Regions from separate parts of the Streptomyces sp. GL_141 genome, predicted to be linked through region 1. Evidence: riboswitches for the same ligand, from Rfam matches in the RefSeq annotation. Region 1 holds a riboswitch; the other holds the start of a gene.
What was found. Region 1 has a riboswitch for guanidine ahead of AC3IX6_RS36435 (Ohr family peroxiredoxin). Riboswitches for the same ligand answer to the same signal wherever they lie in the genome.
Positions count from the first base shown of each region.

Region 2: it holds a riboswitch for guanidine, as region 1 does, so the genes downstream of both, AC3IX6_RS24125 (DMT family transporter) here and AC3IX6_RS36435 (Ohr family peroxiredoxin) in region 1, are expected to answer to the same signal.

Region 1 is NZ_CM174402.1:8,195,507-8,202,977, forward strand. It holds gene AC3IX6_RS36425 (aldehyde dehydrogenase family protein) at 1-290, shown strand, start outside; gene AC3IX6_RS36430 (putative glycolipid-binding domain-containing protein) at 280-855, opposite strand; gene AC3IX6_RS36435 (Ohr family peroxiredoxin) at 930-1,382, opposite strand; guanidine-III (ykkC-III) riboswitch at 1,458-1,520, opposite strand; gene AC3IX6_RS36440 (AraC family transcriptional regulator) at 1,573-2,592, opposite strand; gene AC3IX6_RS36445 (type 1 glutamine amidotransferase domain-containing protein) at 2,832-3,587, shown strand; gene AC3IX6_RS36450 (discoidin domain-containing protein) at 3,625-5,757, shown strand; gene AC3IX6_RS36455 (aldo/keto reductase) at 5,842-6,813, opposite strand; gene AC3IX6_RS36460 (HPr family phosphocarrier protein) at 6,853-7,137, opposite strand; gene dhaM (dihydroxyacetone kinase phosphoryl donor subunit DhaM) at 7,121-7,471, opposite strand, start outside.
Region 2 is NZ_CM174402.1:5,430,033-5,437,503, forward strand. It holds gene AC3IX6_RS24075 (PTS sugar transporter subunit IIB) at 17-370, shown strand; gene rph (ribonuclease PH) at 515-1,246, shown strand; gene AC3IX6_RS24085 (hypothetical protein) at 1,346-1,756, shown strand; gene rdgB (RdgB/HAM1 family non-canonical purine NTP pyrophosphatase) at 1,809-2,417, shown strand; tRNA gene AC3IX6_RS24095 (tRNA-Leu) at 2,470-2,556, opposite strand; gene AC3IX6_RS24100 (HNH endonuclease signature motif containing protein) at 2,606-3,112, opposite strand; gene AC3IX6_RS24105 (HNH endonuclease signature motif containing protein) at 3,109-3,756, opposite strand; gene bcp (thioredoxin-dependent thiol peroxidase) at 3,903-4,370, opposite strand; gene AC3IX6_RS24115 (DUF3618 domain-containing protein) at 4,486-4,803, shown strand; gene AC3IX6_RS24120 (GroES family chaperonin) at 4,850-5,194, shown strand; guanidine-III (ykkC-III) riboswitch at 5,252-5,345, shown strand; gene AC3IX6_RS24125 (DMT family transporter) at 5,377-5,697, shown strand; gene AC3IX6_RS24130 (transglycosylase domain-containing protein) at 5,716-7,471, opposite strand, start outside.

The sequences.
Region 1 (7,471 bases):
AGGAGATCTTCGGACCCGTCGTGACCGTCCAGTCCTTCGCGGACGAGGCAGAGGCCCTGCACCTCGCCAACGGAGTGCGCTTCGGCCTGGCCGCGAGCGTGTGGACCACCGACCACGACCGCGCGATGCGTGCCACCCGCGCCCTGCACACCGGCATCGTCTGGGTGAACACCCACGGCACCACCGTCTCCGAGATGCCCCACGGCGGAGTCAAACACTCCGGCTACGGCAGCGACCTCTCCCTGTCCGGCCTCCTGGACTACACCCAGGCCAAGCACGTCATGCTGTGAGCGAGGCGGCCAGGGAGGGGTAGTCCAGGACCAGACCGTCCTCGTCGAAGACGATGTCCGCGCGGAAGCCGTCGGACGCGTAGCGGACGCGCGCGCCGTGCTCGGCGCGCGCGAGATGCGTGTACGTCTGCCGGTCCGCACTGACGGCGAGGTCCGGGACCGAGACCCAGGCCATGAGGAAGTGGTGCGGTCCGGTTCCGGGCCGCTGGTGCAGGCCGTGGCGGAGCACGGGCATGGTGTTGGTCAGCGGGCAGAGGCCCAGGTCGCAGTCGAACGCGCCGTCGAGATCGGGGCGGTACGCGCCGTCCACGGTCCAGCGTCCGGAGTCGTTCCGCAGGTCCAGCTCGCGGGTCGACGCCGCCGTCTCGACCGTCAGGTGGAGGCGCGAGGTCACGTAGCCGTCGGACGTTTCGAGCGCGTACGCCAGCCAGTACGGCTCGGGGTCCAGACCGACGGCGCGCCCGCGCGCGGCCAGGGCGCCCTGACCGAGGTCGACCCAGGCGGTCGAGTAACCCGAGCCGGGGAAGACCTCCCAGGTGCGCACGAGGCGCCGGGATCCGCTCATGCCGTCACCGTATCCGCCCGCGCGGTGCCCGGCCGGCAGCCGCAGGCGTCCTCCCGCGCCGCGTCGCGCCGGGCTCAGGCTCCGTCGCCGGTGGCGGGGTCGTCCACCGCCAGGAGCGTCAGCGGGATGTTGCCGCGCACGGCCTGCGCGTAGGGGCAGACCGCGTCCGCCCGGTGCAGCAGCGGCTGCAGGTCCGCGGCCCGCCACCCGGGCAGGCTGACGGTGAGGGCCACCGCGAGGCCGTAGCCCGCCGGCGTGTCCGTCGTGCCGAGCTGTACTTCGCACGCCACGTTCGCGGCGGAGGCGTCCGCCCCGAACTCGGCGGCGACCTCCGCGAGCGCGGAGGTGAAGCAGGCGGCGAAACCGGCCGCGAAGAGCTGCTCGGGGTTGGTGGTGCCCGGGACCTTCTTGCGCGGCGGGGCGAGGCGGACGTCCAGGCGCCCGTCGTCGGTGCGGACGGACCCGGTACGGCCCCCGGAGGCGTGCGCGGTCGTCCGGTACAGGCTGCGGGTGAGTGGCACGGTCATGGCGTTCGGCCCATCTTGCTCGACGAGGACGCTGCCCGGGCGCGGACAGCGGAAGGCGCCGCTCGTGCGGCACCTCGCGCGTCGTCGTGCGTAACCGGGTACGGCGCATCTCGTCCGGGGCCTTGGGTCGGCCGCCGGACAATCTAGCAACGGGGACGGCCGTCCGGGGCGTCACCCGCGGTGACCCTCCTCACCCGCGCCCGGCCCCGTCGCGATCCGCGGACGCGGGCCGGTGCCTGCTCCGGTACGCCCCCGGCGGCATGCCCTCCCACCGGGTGAAGGCACGGACCAGGGCCGTCGCGCCGCTCAGGCCGACGAGCGGCGCGATCCGGTCCAGCGGCAGGTCCGTGGTCTCCAGCAGCCGCCCGGCCCGGCCGTGGCGGGCCGTGTCGAGGAGCGCGCGCCACGACGTGCCCTCCGCGTGCAGGGCCCTGCGCAGGGTCCGGACGCTGAGGCTGAGCTCCCCGGCGGGGCCCTCGGGGCCGGCGTCCGCCAGCGCGGCGTCCTCCAGCCACTGCCGTACGCGCTCGGCGACGGTCCCGGCGGCGGACAGCCGGTCCAGCAGCCGGTCGGCGTAGGAGCGGTGCAGGGCGTTGAGCGCCGGGTCGTAGAGGGGGCGGCGCCGGTCGAGGTCCGCGTCGGCGACCGTGATCGCCGTCTCCGGGGCGTCGAAGGCGACGGGACAGCCGAGGACGTCGGCGTACGGCTGCGCCGCGCCCCTGCGGGGGTGGGCGAACGACACGGCCAGGGGTGCCCAGTCGTCGCCGGCGATCCAGCGGCCCGCCCGCACCATGCTGCTGACGACCGCCTCCACCTGCTGGGGGTGCATGGCCGCGGGGGCGACGGTCGGCCGGTAGCAGACCCGGCCGACGCCGTCGTGGCGGTGCAGGGTCACCGTGCCGGCCTGGCTCACCAGCGGGTGGTAGCGCTCGGCCGCCTGCGCGGCGTCCGCGAGGCTGGCGCAGGTGAGGACGAGGTGGCCCAGGATGTGCAGGCCCTCGGGCCTGATGCGGTCACCGACGAGGAGCCCGGTGTGCGGGCCCGCGCCCACGGCGCCGAGCACTTCGTCCCACAGGGCGCGCATCTCGCCGAACTCCAGCCGGTCCGTGGGCAGGGCCCAGGAAGCCGGCCCGCGGGCGCCCTCCACCGTGGCGCTCAGGACGGCGAGGGCGTAGCACGCGGTGACGGAGGGCGGCTCGATGACTGACACATCGGTCAGTCAATGCGGGCGCGCCGCCCCCGTCAACACCGCACCCCACCCCACCGCCCCGGGGGACGACCGCCCGGGCGGGTCCGGAGAGTCAACGGGTTGGCCGCCGGAGTCAATGACGGGGCCGCGGGCCGCTCCTAAGGTCGGCCTGCGGGCAGCGGGGGACTCAGGGCCTCCGCAGCGCCGGGGACGTTCTGCCCCGCCGCCGTCCCGGTCACCACCGCTCAGAGGAGTACGCCGTGATTCTCTTCCTGCTCCCCGCGGGCGACTACGACCCCACCGAGGCGGCCGTGCCCTGGGCCGCGCTGCGGGACGCCGGCTTCGATGTGCGGTTCGCGACCCCGGACGGGAAGGCCGCGTACGCCGATCCCCGGCTCACGGACCTCGGCTTCTCCTGGCTGTCTCCCTGGCTGATGACCCGCCGCGCCGAGCTCGCCGCCTACCGGTACCTCACCGAGGACCCCCATTTCCTCGCCCCCTCCTCGTACAGGGAGGTGGACCCGGCCGACATCACGGGCCTGTTCGTCCCCGGCGGCCACGCCGCGGGCATGCGCACGCTGCTGGAGGACGCCACCGCCCAGTACCTGTTCGCCCGGACCTTCACCCAGGGGCTGCCGGTGGGGGCCGTCTGCCACGGCGTGCTGCTCGCCGCCCGCGCCAAGGATCCCGCCACCGGGCGCTCGGTCCTCCACGGCCGGCGGACGACGGCCCTGACGTCCCTGCTGGAGCTGACCGGTTGGAACCTCACCCGGCTCTGGCTGGGCCGCTACTACCGCACGTACCGCACCACCGTTCAGCAGGAGGTCACCGCGGCCCTTGCCGATCCGGCCCACTTCCTCGCCGGCCCGCCGCTGCCCGTCCGCGACACCGCCGCCCGGCCCGGACGCGGCTTCACCGTCAAGGACGGCAACTACGTCTCCGCGCGGTGGCCCGGCGACTGCCACCGGCTGGCGGCCGACTACCTGGCCCTGGTCCGCACCCACGTCATGTCGTGAAACGCATCGTGAAAGAGAAAAGGAGAAAGGGATGGGGATGAACCGACGAAGAGCCCTCGGGCGAAGGAGAGCCCTCGGGCGAAGCCGGTACCTGTTAACCGGCCTGGTCCTCGCACTGGTCACCCTGCTGCTCGGCCCCTCGGCCGCCGGCGCGTCGGCGGGCCCGCAGTGGTGGGAGCCGGTGGCGCGCCCGGCCCCGGACTCGCAGGTCAACGTCACGGGGGAGCCGTTCACCGGGACCGACGCCCAGGGCCGGGTCCGCGGATACGTGGACGGGCACGTCCACCTGATGTCCAACGAGGGCTTCGGAGGACGGCTGGTCTGCGGAAAGGTCTTCTCCACGGCCGGGGCGGCGGACGCGCTCGGGGACTGCCCGGAGCACTACCCGAACGGCGTCCTCGCCCTCTTCGACATGATCACCAAGGGCGGTGACGGCCGGCACGACCCCACCGGCTGGCCGACGTTCCGCGACTGGCCGGCCCACGACTCCTCCACCCACCAGCAGACGTACTACGCCTGGGTGGAGCGGGCCTGGCGGGGCGGCCAGCGGATCCTGGTGAACGACATGGTCACCAACGGCGTCATCTGCTCGCTGTACTTCTTCAAGGACCGCGGCTGCGACGAGATGACCGCGATCAGGCTCCAGATCCAGAAGACGTACGAGCTCCAGGACCACGTCGACGCCATGTACGGCGGCCCCGGCAAGGGCTGGTTCCGGGTCGTCACCGAGCCGGGCCAGGCCCGCAAGGTCATCGAGGAGGGCAAGCTCGCCGTCGTCCTCGGGGTGGAGACCTCCGAACCGTTCGGCTGCAAGCAGGTGCTGGACGGTGCCCGCTGCACCATGGCCGACATCGACCGTGGCCTCGACGAACTCCACCGGCTGGGCGTGCGCAGCATGTTCCTGTGCCACAAGTTCGACAATGCCCTGTGCGGAGTCCGGTTCGACTCGGGCACCCAGGGCATGGCCATCAACGCCGGCCAGTTCCTGTCGACGGGCACCTTCTGGAGCACGGAGCCCTGCCCCGGCGCCGCACACGACAACCCGATCGGCTTCGGGCTGGCCGCCGAGGGCCATGAGGGGACGGGCGCCGCCGTGACGGCCGAGAACACCGCCACCTCCCGCGAGGAGGCGGAGGCCAGGATCCGGAGCGCACTGCCGGAGGGTGTCGAACTGCCCGACTACGGCGCCTCCTTGCAGGCGGCGCAGTGCAACCGCCGGGGCCTGACCGCCCTGGGCGAGTACGCGGTGCTCGGGATGACCAAGCGCAACATGATGCTGGAAATCGACCACATGAGCGTCAAGGCGGCCAACCAGGCGCTGCGCGTGCTCGAAGCCGAACGCTACTCCGGCGTGCTCTCCACCCACGGCTGGATGGACGACAGCTGGACCGAACGGGTCTACCGCCTGGGCGGCTTCATCACGGGCCACATGTACGAGGCGCCCGCCTTCGCCGCCGAGGCGCGCCGGCACGCCTCCCTGCGGTCCAAGTACGGCGCCGGGTACGGGATCGGCACCGACATGAACGGCTTCGCCTGGCTCCCCGGTCCCCGGGCGGCGGCCGGGAACCCCGTCCGCTACCCCTTCCGCAGCCCCGACGGCGGCTCGGTCCTCGACCGCCAGGTCACCGGCTCGCGCGTCTGGGACGTCAACACCGACGGCGGCGGCACCCACTACGGCCTCGTACCGGACTGGATCGAGGACATCCGGGTCACCGGCGGTCAGGACGTGGTCGACGAGCTCATGCGGGGAGCCGAGGGGTACCTGCGCACCTGGGCGGGAGCCGCCGGCCACACCACCCCGTACGTACCACTGGTCCGCGGCCACCGCCCCTACGCCGGTCACCTGGCCTCCTCGCGCCCCCTGCCCGCGGGATTCACCCACGAGGGAGTCTGGAAGCTGCTGCGGGACCCCGCGCCCGGCACGGTACGGCTCTACGAGTGCAAGGTGGCGAACCACTCGCTGCTCACCCCCGACCCGGGGTGCGAGGGGCAACAGCCCCTGGGCGCGGTCGGATACGCGTACACCAGGGCGGTACCGGGCTCGGTCCCCCTCTACCGGTGCTACGCACCTTCGGTGTTCGACCACTTCGTCTCCAACAGGCCCGACTGCGAAGGGCCTTACGTGAAGGAAGGCCTGCTCGGCCACGTCATGCCGGTGGCTGCCCCGTAGCGACACGACGCCCACACGACACAAAGGTGCCCCCGGCGCGTGCGACCCGGGGGCACCCTCGTGCGGAGCAGAGCTCCGTACCCGCTAGTTCCACGGCAGCCGGGATCTGTGGGACCAGTAGGCCTCAGGTGTCTCGGCCAGGGCCGAGAGCCGGGTGAGCTGCTCGGCGTCGAGGTTCACCCCGGTCGCCTGCAGGTTGGCGGTGAGGTGCCGGGTCGTGGCGGCACCGGAGAGGACGATGCGGGCCCACGGCTGGTGGAGTGCCGCGGCCAGGGCGACGGCGTCGAACGGGGCGTTCGTCGCCTCCGCGAGCGAGGCGAGGACCGGAGGGACGGGCTGCGTCCCGGCCAGACGTCCGTTGGCGAGGGCCTCCTTGACGATGACGGTCAGGCCGGCTTCGTGCGCTTCGGCCAGAGCCGGTCCGGCGGAGGTCTCCAGCAGGTTCCAGGTCGCCTGCACGCTGCCGAACAGCGGTCGGCCGTCGACGGTGAGCTCCAGGGCGGCGCGGATGGCGTCGCGCTGGCCGGGGCCGCTCGTCGTCAGGCCCACGGTGACGCCCGCGGTCGCGAGCGCGGCGAGCCGGCGGTGCAGGGCGGTGTCGGTGAGGGCCGGGCTGTCGGGGGTGACCGAGTGGACCTGGTAGAGGTCGAGCCGGCTGCCGAGCCACGACCGGGTCTCGGCGACCTGCCGGTCGTAGGCGCCGATGCCGTGGTCCTTGACCTCGGGGACCGGGGCGCGGGTGTTCCAGGAGCCGGTGTAGGTGTATCCCCACTTGCTGCCGACGAGCAGGCTCCGCGGGGGCCTGCGGCTGGTCAGCCAGTTGGAGAGGAACTCCTCGGCGTGGCCGTAGGAGCGCGCGGTGTCGACGTAGCGGATCCCGCGGGCGTGGGCCAGGTCGAGGAGTTCGTGGGTGCGGCGGCGCATCGCGGCGAAGGTGCGCGCGGCCGGCAGGTCGCGTTCGCGTCCGAGGGTGATGTAGCCGGGCCGGCCGACTGCGGCCAGGCCCAGTCCCATCCGCTCGACCGGCGACTGGGGGCGTGCGGGAGGTACGGGCATGGCCGGCGGCTCTTCCGGTGGAGTGGCGGCGGGGCGGTGCTATTCGGCGGTGGCGAGGATATCGGCCAGCGCGGTGGCGGCCTCGTGCGCGTCGGAGCCTTCGGCACGCACGGTCACGGTGCTTCCGGCGGTTGCGCCCAGGCCCATTACGGCGAGGACGCCGGTCGGGTTGACCGTCCTGCCGCCGTGTTCGAGCCGTACGGAGCTGGCGAAGCCGGCGGCCGCCCGGGCGAGCTTGCCCGCGGGGCGGGCGTGCAGGTTGGCGGGCAGGACGACGGTGATCTCGTGCGGCGTCGTGGTGGCGGTCTCAGAACTTGACTGCATGGCGAGCCTCTCTGGCTGCGTGGGAGACCGTCTCCAGGTCGGCCCCGGACGAGGCGGTGACCACGGCGGCGACGGCTCCTTCGACGAAGGGCGCGTCGACGATCAGCACGTCGGCGCGGGGGTGGTCTTCCAGGACGGTCTTGGTGGTGAGGACGGAACTGCCGAGGTCGGGGATGACGAGGACGCCGGCTCCGCGGTCCGCTTCCGTGATCGCTGCGAGGACCAGGTCGTAGCTGGTGCCGATCCGGCCGTCCTCGGTGCCTCCGGCGGTGGTGACGGGGACGTCATCCGAGCCGAGCTGCTCGAGCAGCAGGCGAAGGCCCGCCGCGAGCTC
Region 2 (7,471 bases), 2.8 Mb from region 1:
TGTAGCTGGGCCAATCGTGGGTTACCGTGACGAAGCGGATCGACCTGGTTGGTCGGTCAGTCGGGCGGCAGGTGCACACGCGCCGGGCGCCGGATGTCAGTCGGACTCGTTCTTCGTAGAACTCAGGGAGAAACACATGGCCACCAAGGCTGAGAAGATCGTCGCCGGGCTCGGCGGCATCGAGAACATCGAAGAGGTCGAGGGCTGCATCACCCGCCTGCGCACCGAGGTCATCGACCCGAGCAAGGTCGACGAGGCCGCGCTCAAGGCCGCCGGCGCCCACGGCGTCGTCAAGATGGGCACCGCGATCCAGGTCGTCATCGGCACCGACGCCGACCCGATCGCCGCCGACATCGAAGACATGATGTGAGCTGAGCCCACCGGCTCGCACGCGCGCCCGCACACGTGCCCCCGCGCGCACCCGTACGTACGACAGGACCCCGACCGGACGCACCCGGACGGGGTCTTCTCGCTGCGACACGGGCCCGGGCCCGTACCGGCTAGGCTCGGTGCCATGTCTCGCATCGACGGCCGTACGCCCGAACAGCTCCGCCCGGTCACCATCGAACGCGGATGGAGCAAGCACGCAGAGGGCTCCGTCCTCGTCTCCTTCGGAGACACCAAGGTCTTCTGCACCGCCTCCTTCACCGAAGGCGTCCCGCGCTGGCGCAAGGGCAGCGGCGAAGGCTGGGTCACCTCCGAGTACTCGATGCTCCCCCGCGCCACGAACACCCGCGGCGACCGCGAATCCGTACGCGGCAAGATCGGCGGCCGCACCCACGAGATCTCCCGCCTGATCGGCCGCTCGCTGCGCGCCGTCATCGACTACAAGGCCCTCGGCGAGAACACCATCGTCCTGGACTGCGACGTCCTCCAGGCCGACGGGGGCACCCGCACCGCGGCCATCACCGGCGCCTACGTGGCCCTGGCCGACGCCATCTCCTGGGGCCAGGGCAAGAAGCTCATCAAGGCCGGCCGCAAGCCCCTGACCGGCACCGTCGCCGCCGTCAGCGTCGGCATCGTGGACGGCGTCCCGCTCCTCGACCTCTGCTACGAGGAGGACGTGCGCGCCGAGACCGACATGAACGTGGTCTGCACCGGCGACGGACGCTTCGTCGAGGTCCAGGGCACGGCCGAGGGCGAGCCCTTCGACCGCAAGGAACTCAACGCCCTCCTCGACCTGGCCGCCGGCGGCTGCGCCGACCTGGAGGCCCTGCAGCTCGGCGCCCTGGAGCTCACGCTCTAGCGCTCTCGGCAACCGCGCGGCCCGTCCGCGCGTCTCTCGGTGTACGGGTGCACGGCGTCGAAGCCGTGCGCCCGTCCACGTACCCGAACGTCCGCATCCGTGCACATCCTCCTGGGGGCCGAAGTGAAGCCGAAGTACCGCCTGGCAGCCGTCGCCCTGACGGCAGCGCTCGCCATACCCGCGATCACCTCCTGCGACGCGATCTCGACCGCGATGGACTGCGCGAGCACGGCGGTCGCCATCACCGACGGTGCGAACGACCTCCAGCAGGCGGTCTCGCAGGCCGGCAACAGCCCGCAGGACGCCCAGAACGCGCTCAACGCGATCGAGGCCAACCTCAAGAAGGTCGGCGACCAGACGGACAACGCCGACCTGAGCAAGGCCATTTCCTCGATGAACACGGCCGTCCAGAACGTCCGCACCTCCATCGAGAGCGGCACCACGACCCCCGACGTCACCCCGGTCGCGGACGCGGCCAAGGAGATCTCGAAGGTCTGCACCCCGGGCTGATCCCGTGGCCCGGAGGCCGGAGGGCGGCCCGGATAATGGCCGCATGACCTCCATGCAGCCCAGCCGCCTGATCCTCGCCACGCGCAACGCGGGCAAGGTCACCGAGCTCCGCGCCATCCTGTCCGCCGCCGGCCTGCCGCACGAGCTGGTCGGCGCGGACGCGTACCCGGAGATCCCCGACGTCAAGGAAACCGGCGTCACCTTCGCCGAGAACGCCCTCCTCAAGGCCCACGCCCTGGCCCGGGCCACCGGCCTGCCGGCCGTCGCCGACGACTCGGGCCTCTGCGTGGACGTCCTGAACGGAGCCCCGGGCATCTTCTCGGCCCGCTGGGCCGGCGCCCACGGCGACGACAAGGCGAACCTGGCGCTCCTGCTGTCCCAACTCGGCGACATCGCCGACGAACACCGCGGCGCCCACTTCTTCTGCGCGGCCGCCCTCGCCCTCCCGGACGGCACGGAACGCGTCGTCGAAGGCCGCCTCCTGGGCACCCTGCGCCACACCCCGGCCGGCACGGGCGGCTTCGGCTACGACCCGATCCTCCAGCCCCTGGGCGAGACCCGCACCTGCGCGGAACTCACGCCGTCCGAAAAAAACGCCATCTCCCACCGAGGCCAGGCCTTCCGAGCCCTGGTTCCGGTGGTGCGGGAGCTGTTGGGCTGACGCCACTCATGCGAACGGCCTGTGAATCAATCCTTCGATTCACAGGCCGTAATGGTGCGGCGGAAGGGATTCGAACCCTCAAGCCGTTTCACGGGCCACAGATCCTAAGTCTGCTGCGTCGCCGTTGCGCCACCGCCGCTAGCCGCTTGCCATGATAGCGGCAGGCGGCTGCGACCGGTCGGACAAGATCAATGAAGGGGCTTGCTGCGGCCTCCCCGACACCAGGTGGTCGTAATTGCATGGCAGTTGGGGCATAGCAGTCGCAGGTTCTCGCGGCGGTCGTCGCTCCAATCGCCATTGATGTGGTCGATCTCCAGCGTCATGGGGAGGCCTAGCCACTCCGGAGTCGTCCCGCAGCCGGCGCACACGTCCGGAACGCCGATCTCGCGCAATGCGCGGCGCAGAGTCTTGGTCGTGGTCCGGCGCTCACCCTCGTGTCGAACGAGTACATCGTCGGCGGGCCGTGCGGTGGTTCCTCTCTTGCCGCGCTGATGTGCCTGCCCCGTGAAGTGGGCGGTCGGGAGGGAGGCTTCCTCGATCCATCGCTTGAGCGCGGCATGCTGACTGCCTGACAGGGGCCTGCCCAGACGGCGCAAGGTCTCCGCTAGAGAGTGTGATTGCGCGACGGCTTCACGCAGGGCATTCTCGTCCGGCTTCCCGCGCCGCACGTACGCCGCACGATCACTGCTGCTCATCGCCGCCCCTTGCCGCGCCCGCGGTACGTGTCCGTCGTTGAGTGGCAGTTGGGGCACAGGAGCCGCAGGTTGGTTGCTTGGTTGTTGCGCCACTCTCCGTCAATGTGGTCGACCTCCAGGGGTAGCGGCGCACCTTGCCAGACCGCCTCTAGCCCGCATAGAGCGCAGCGCTCCTCCCGTCCGGTCTCCAGGAGTGCGCGCCTGAGCCTGGTGGGGTCGACCCGAGTGGCGATCGGAGACCGGTCGTCGCGCAGGATTTCCTCGGCGGAACGACGGCGACGGATATCTCGCGTGCCTACCGTGCTCGGCGGGGGTGCGAAGTGAGAGGTGTCTATCCCGAACCTCTTGACCTTGCGGCTGATGTGAGTGTGGTGGCCGCCGACAACGTCGAGACCGAGTCGGCGCAGCACCTCGCACATCGTCGTCGAGGATGCGACAACTTCGCTCAGGATCTCCCTCGTCCACTTCACCCCCTCGCGCTCGAAGTGTGAGACGTCCACACCCAACTTCCGCATGCGGTCGAGCAGGTACCTCCGCGACCCACCCTTCGGGTCCACCCCGAGCTTCCCCAGAGCCTCGGACAGCGTCCGCGACTCCTCCGCCGCCTCTGTGAGGCGTTCCTTCGTGTACTGACTGATGGGCATCGGCCCCTCCATTTCTCGGCCGCACGTGCGGCCCTCGCATGGAGTAACGGACCGATAGTCGGACGGTTGCGGCTGATTTCGTCCGATAAACGGAACAGCCCGCACCGTTTGTCGGGTGCGGGCCGTTCCGGAAGGAGGGGCGGGGATCAGATGCCCAGGTCCTTGATGATTTTGGCTACGTGGCCCGTGGCCTTGACGTTGTAGAGGGCGCGTTCGACCTTGCCCTCCTCGTCGACGATCACCGTGGAGCGGATGACCCCGGTGACGGTCTTGCCGTACAGCTTCTTCTCGCCGAACGCCCCGTACGCCGTCAGGACCTCCTTCGAGGGGTCGCTGACCAGGGTGACCTTCAGGTGCTCCTGCTCGCGGAACTTCGCCAGCTTCTCCGGCTTGTCCGGGGAGACGCCGATGACGTCGTAGCCGGCCGTGGCCAGGACGGCCAGGTTGTCCGTGAAGTCGCAGGCCTGCTTGGTGCAGCCCGGGGTCAGGGCGGTCGGGTAGAAGTACACGATCACCTTGCGGCCCTTGTGGTCGGCGAGCGAGATCTCGTTGCCGTCCGCGTCGGGCAGGGTGAAGGCGGGGGCGATGTCGCCCGGCTCAAGTCGCTCGCTCATTCTCAACAGTCTCCTCAAGAGGGGATCGGTACGGTGTCGAGACTAAGCTGCTGACAGACTGTTCATGGTGGGCTACGCCCGCCAAGGGACCGACCACGACGACGGAGGCAGCGCGGTGCCGGAAGCCAGGACCCCCGCACAGATCGAGGCGGACATCGTCCGTCGCCGCGAGCAGCTCGCTGAGGCGCTCGACGAGATCGGGGTGCGGATGCACCCCAAGACGATCGTCGGGGACGCCAAGGCGAAGGTGGTCGGCAACATCGACCACGTCGTCGGTCGCGCCGTGGCGACGGTGAACCGCCTCGTCACCGACGCCGGTGATGCGCTGCGCCACGACGATGGCGCCCCGCGCGTCGAGCGGATCGTGCCGGTCGCACTGCTCGCGGTCGGCGTCGTGGGCCTGCTGGTGATGTCGGCGCGGCGCAAGCGCTGATGACCCTGCGGGGTGCGGGGCGGGTGTGGGCGGGTAGGTTCGCTCCGTGAGCGAGAACACCACCACCCACGACAAGCTGCCCATCCGCATGCTGCACGACCGCGTGCTCGTGAAATCCGATTCGCCGGAGGGTGAGCGCCGCTCTGGCGGCGGCATCCTGATCCCGGCGACGGCCGCCGTGGGCAAGCGGCTGGCCTGGGCCGAAGTGGTCGCGGTCGGGCAGAACGTACGGACGGTCGAGCCGGGGGACCGGGTCCTGTACGACCCCGAGGAGCGGGCCGAGGTCGAGGTCCGCGGGGCGACGTACCTGCTGATGCGGGAGCGGGACCTGCACGCCGTGGCCGCCGAGCGGCTGGAGGGGTCGGAAGACTCCACGGGGCTGTATCTGTAGCCCGCGCGCAGAGCTGGAAAAGGGCCGGTGACCATCGTCACCGGCCCTTTTCGTTCGGTTTTGCTACGGTGGTGGGGAACCCCCGACGAGACGCGCCGTACCGGGTTGCCAGTGGCCAGTGGCCAGTGGCTGCAGGACAAGACGACGCACCCCGTTCCGCTCTCGTCCCGGAGGTGCCTGTCATGGCCTGGGTTCTGCTCATCGTCGCCGGTCTGATCGAAGTCGCTTGGTCGATCGGCATGAAGTTCACCGAGGGATTCACCCGGTTCTGGCCGAGCGTGTTCACGGGCGCCGGCATCGTGGCGAGCATGGTGCTGCTGTCGATCGCGGTCAAGACCCTGCCGATCGGTACGGCGTACGGCGTGTGGGTCGGCATCGGCGCGGCCGGTGCGGCGGTGGTCGGGATGGTCGCCATGGGTGAGCCCGTCACCGCCGCCCGGATCTTCTTCATCTGTCTGCTGCTGGCCGCCGTCGTGGGGCTGAAGGCGACCTCCGGTCACTGACTGACGACCGGGTCCTGGTTACTCCAGTAGGTCCGCCGGTGGGCGCAGGCCCTCGGTGGTGCCGCCCTGTGTGCCCGTCGTGGTGCCGGTCGTGGTGCCGCCGTCGGTCTGGCCCCCGGTGTTCTGGCCGCCGTCCGGCTGGCCGCCCGTGGTCTGACCGCCGGTGTTCTGGCCCCCGGTGGTCTGCCCCCCGTCGGTCTGGCCCCCGTTCGTCTGTCCGCCGTTCGTCTGTCCCCCGTTGGTCTGTCCGCCCGTCGACGGGGTCCGCGTCGGGCGGCCCGGCCGGTTCGAGGGGCGGTCGCCCGGGGTTTCCTCCGGGGACCGGCTCGGGTCCGGGTCCACGGGCAGGGGCTGCGGGGGCCGGTTCGCGCCGGGCATGAGCTCCAGGTCGAAGTCGACGGGGTCGGTGTCCGCCAGGGCCGTCTTCGTGTACTGGGCCCAGATCCGGGCCGGGTAGCCGCCGCCCCCGATGCGGGCCTCGCCCAGGGCCCCGTAAAGGGATTCCAGGGCGCCGGTGTCCGGGTCCTGGCCCATCATCGAGACGACCGTGACCAGGTTCGGGGTGTACGCCGCGAACCAGGCCGAGCGGTCCAGTTCGCCGGTCCCCGTCTTGCCCGCGGCCGGGTGGCCGGCGGCCAGGGCGGCCGTGCCGGTGCCGTTGTCCACGACGCTGACCAGCATGGACGTGGTGGTGTCGGCGGCTTCGCGGCTGACGGCCTGGGCCGGGTCGCGCGGCGGGAGCGGGACGGTGTCCCCGGCCTTGGTGATCTTTTCGACGAAGGTGTGCGGGGTGTGGCGTCCGTGGGCGGCGAGGGTCGCGTAGGCCTGGGTCATGTCCAGGACGCTGGCCTGCATGGTGCCCAGTGCCATGGCCGGTCCCGGGTCGAAGTTCGGGGTGTTCTCGGGGATGCCGAGGGCGATGGCGGTCTGCTTGACCTTGTCGGTGCCGACGTCGACGACCATCTGGGCGAAGACGGTGTTGACGGAGAGGTCGGTGGCGGTGTTGACGGTGATGTTGCCGTAGCTGACCTGCCCCTCGTTCTCCGGTGCGTAGGGGATGCGGGTGCCGACGACGCGCCGCTTGTTGTCGCCGTTGTAGATCGTGTACGGGGTGATCGTGCGGCCGTCCTGGGTGCGGGAGTCGTTCTGCACGGCGGAGGCGAAGACGAACGGCTTGAAGGTGGAGGCCACTTGGTAGTCGTGCCGGGTGGCGTTGTTGACGTACTGCTTGGTGTAGTCGATGCCGCCGTACAGGGCGACGACCTTGCCGGTGGCCGGGTCGATGGAGACGGCTCCGGTGCGTACGACGCGGTCCGCCTTGCGCTTGTCGGGTTCGAGCTTGCTGACCATCTTGTCGTTGACGGAGTCGACCATGGCGGTCTGGCGGGCCTTGTCGATGGTCGTGGTGATGCGGTAGCCGCCCTCGGCGAGGGTCTTGTCGTCGAGGATCTTGTTCTCGGTGATGTAGTCCTTGATGGCCTCGACGAGGTAGCCGCGCTGTCCGGAGAGGCCGGCGGCCGGGCGGACCTTGCCGGGCTCGGGGAACTGGGTGGCCGCGCGTTCGGCGGGCGTCATCCAGCCCTTCTTGACCATGCCGTCGAGCACGTAGTTCCAGCGGGCGAGGGCGCGGCCGCGGCCCTGGGGGTGGGCGACCACGTCGAAGGCGCTGGGGGAGTTGAGGAGGGTGGCGAGGTAAGCGCCCTCGGCGGGGTCAAGTTTGCCGACGTCCTTGCCGTAGTAGGCCTGGGCGGCGGCCTGGATGCCGTAGGCGTTG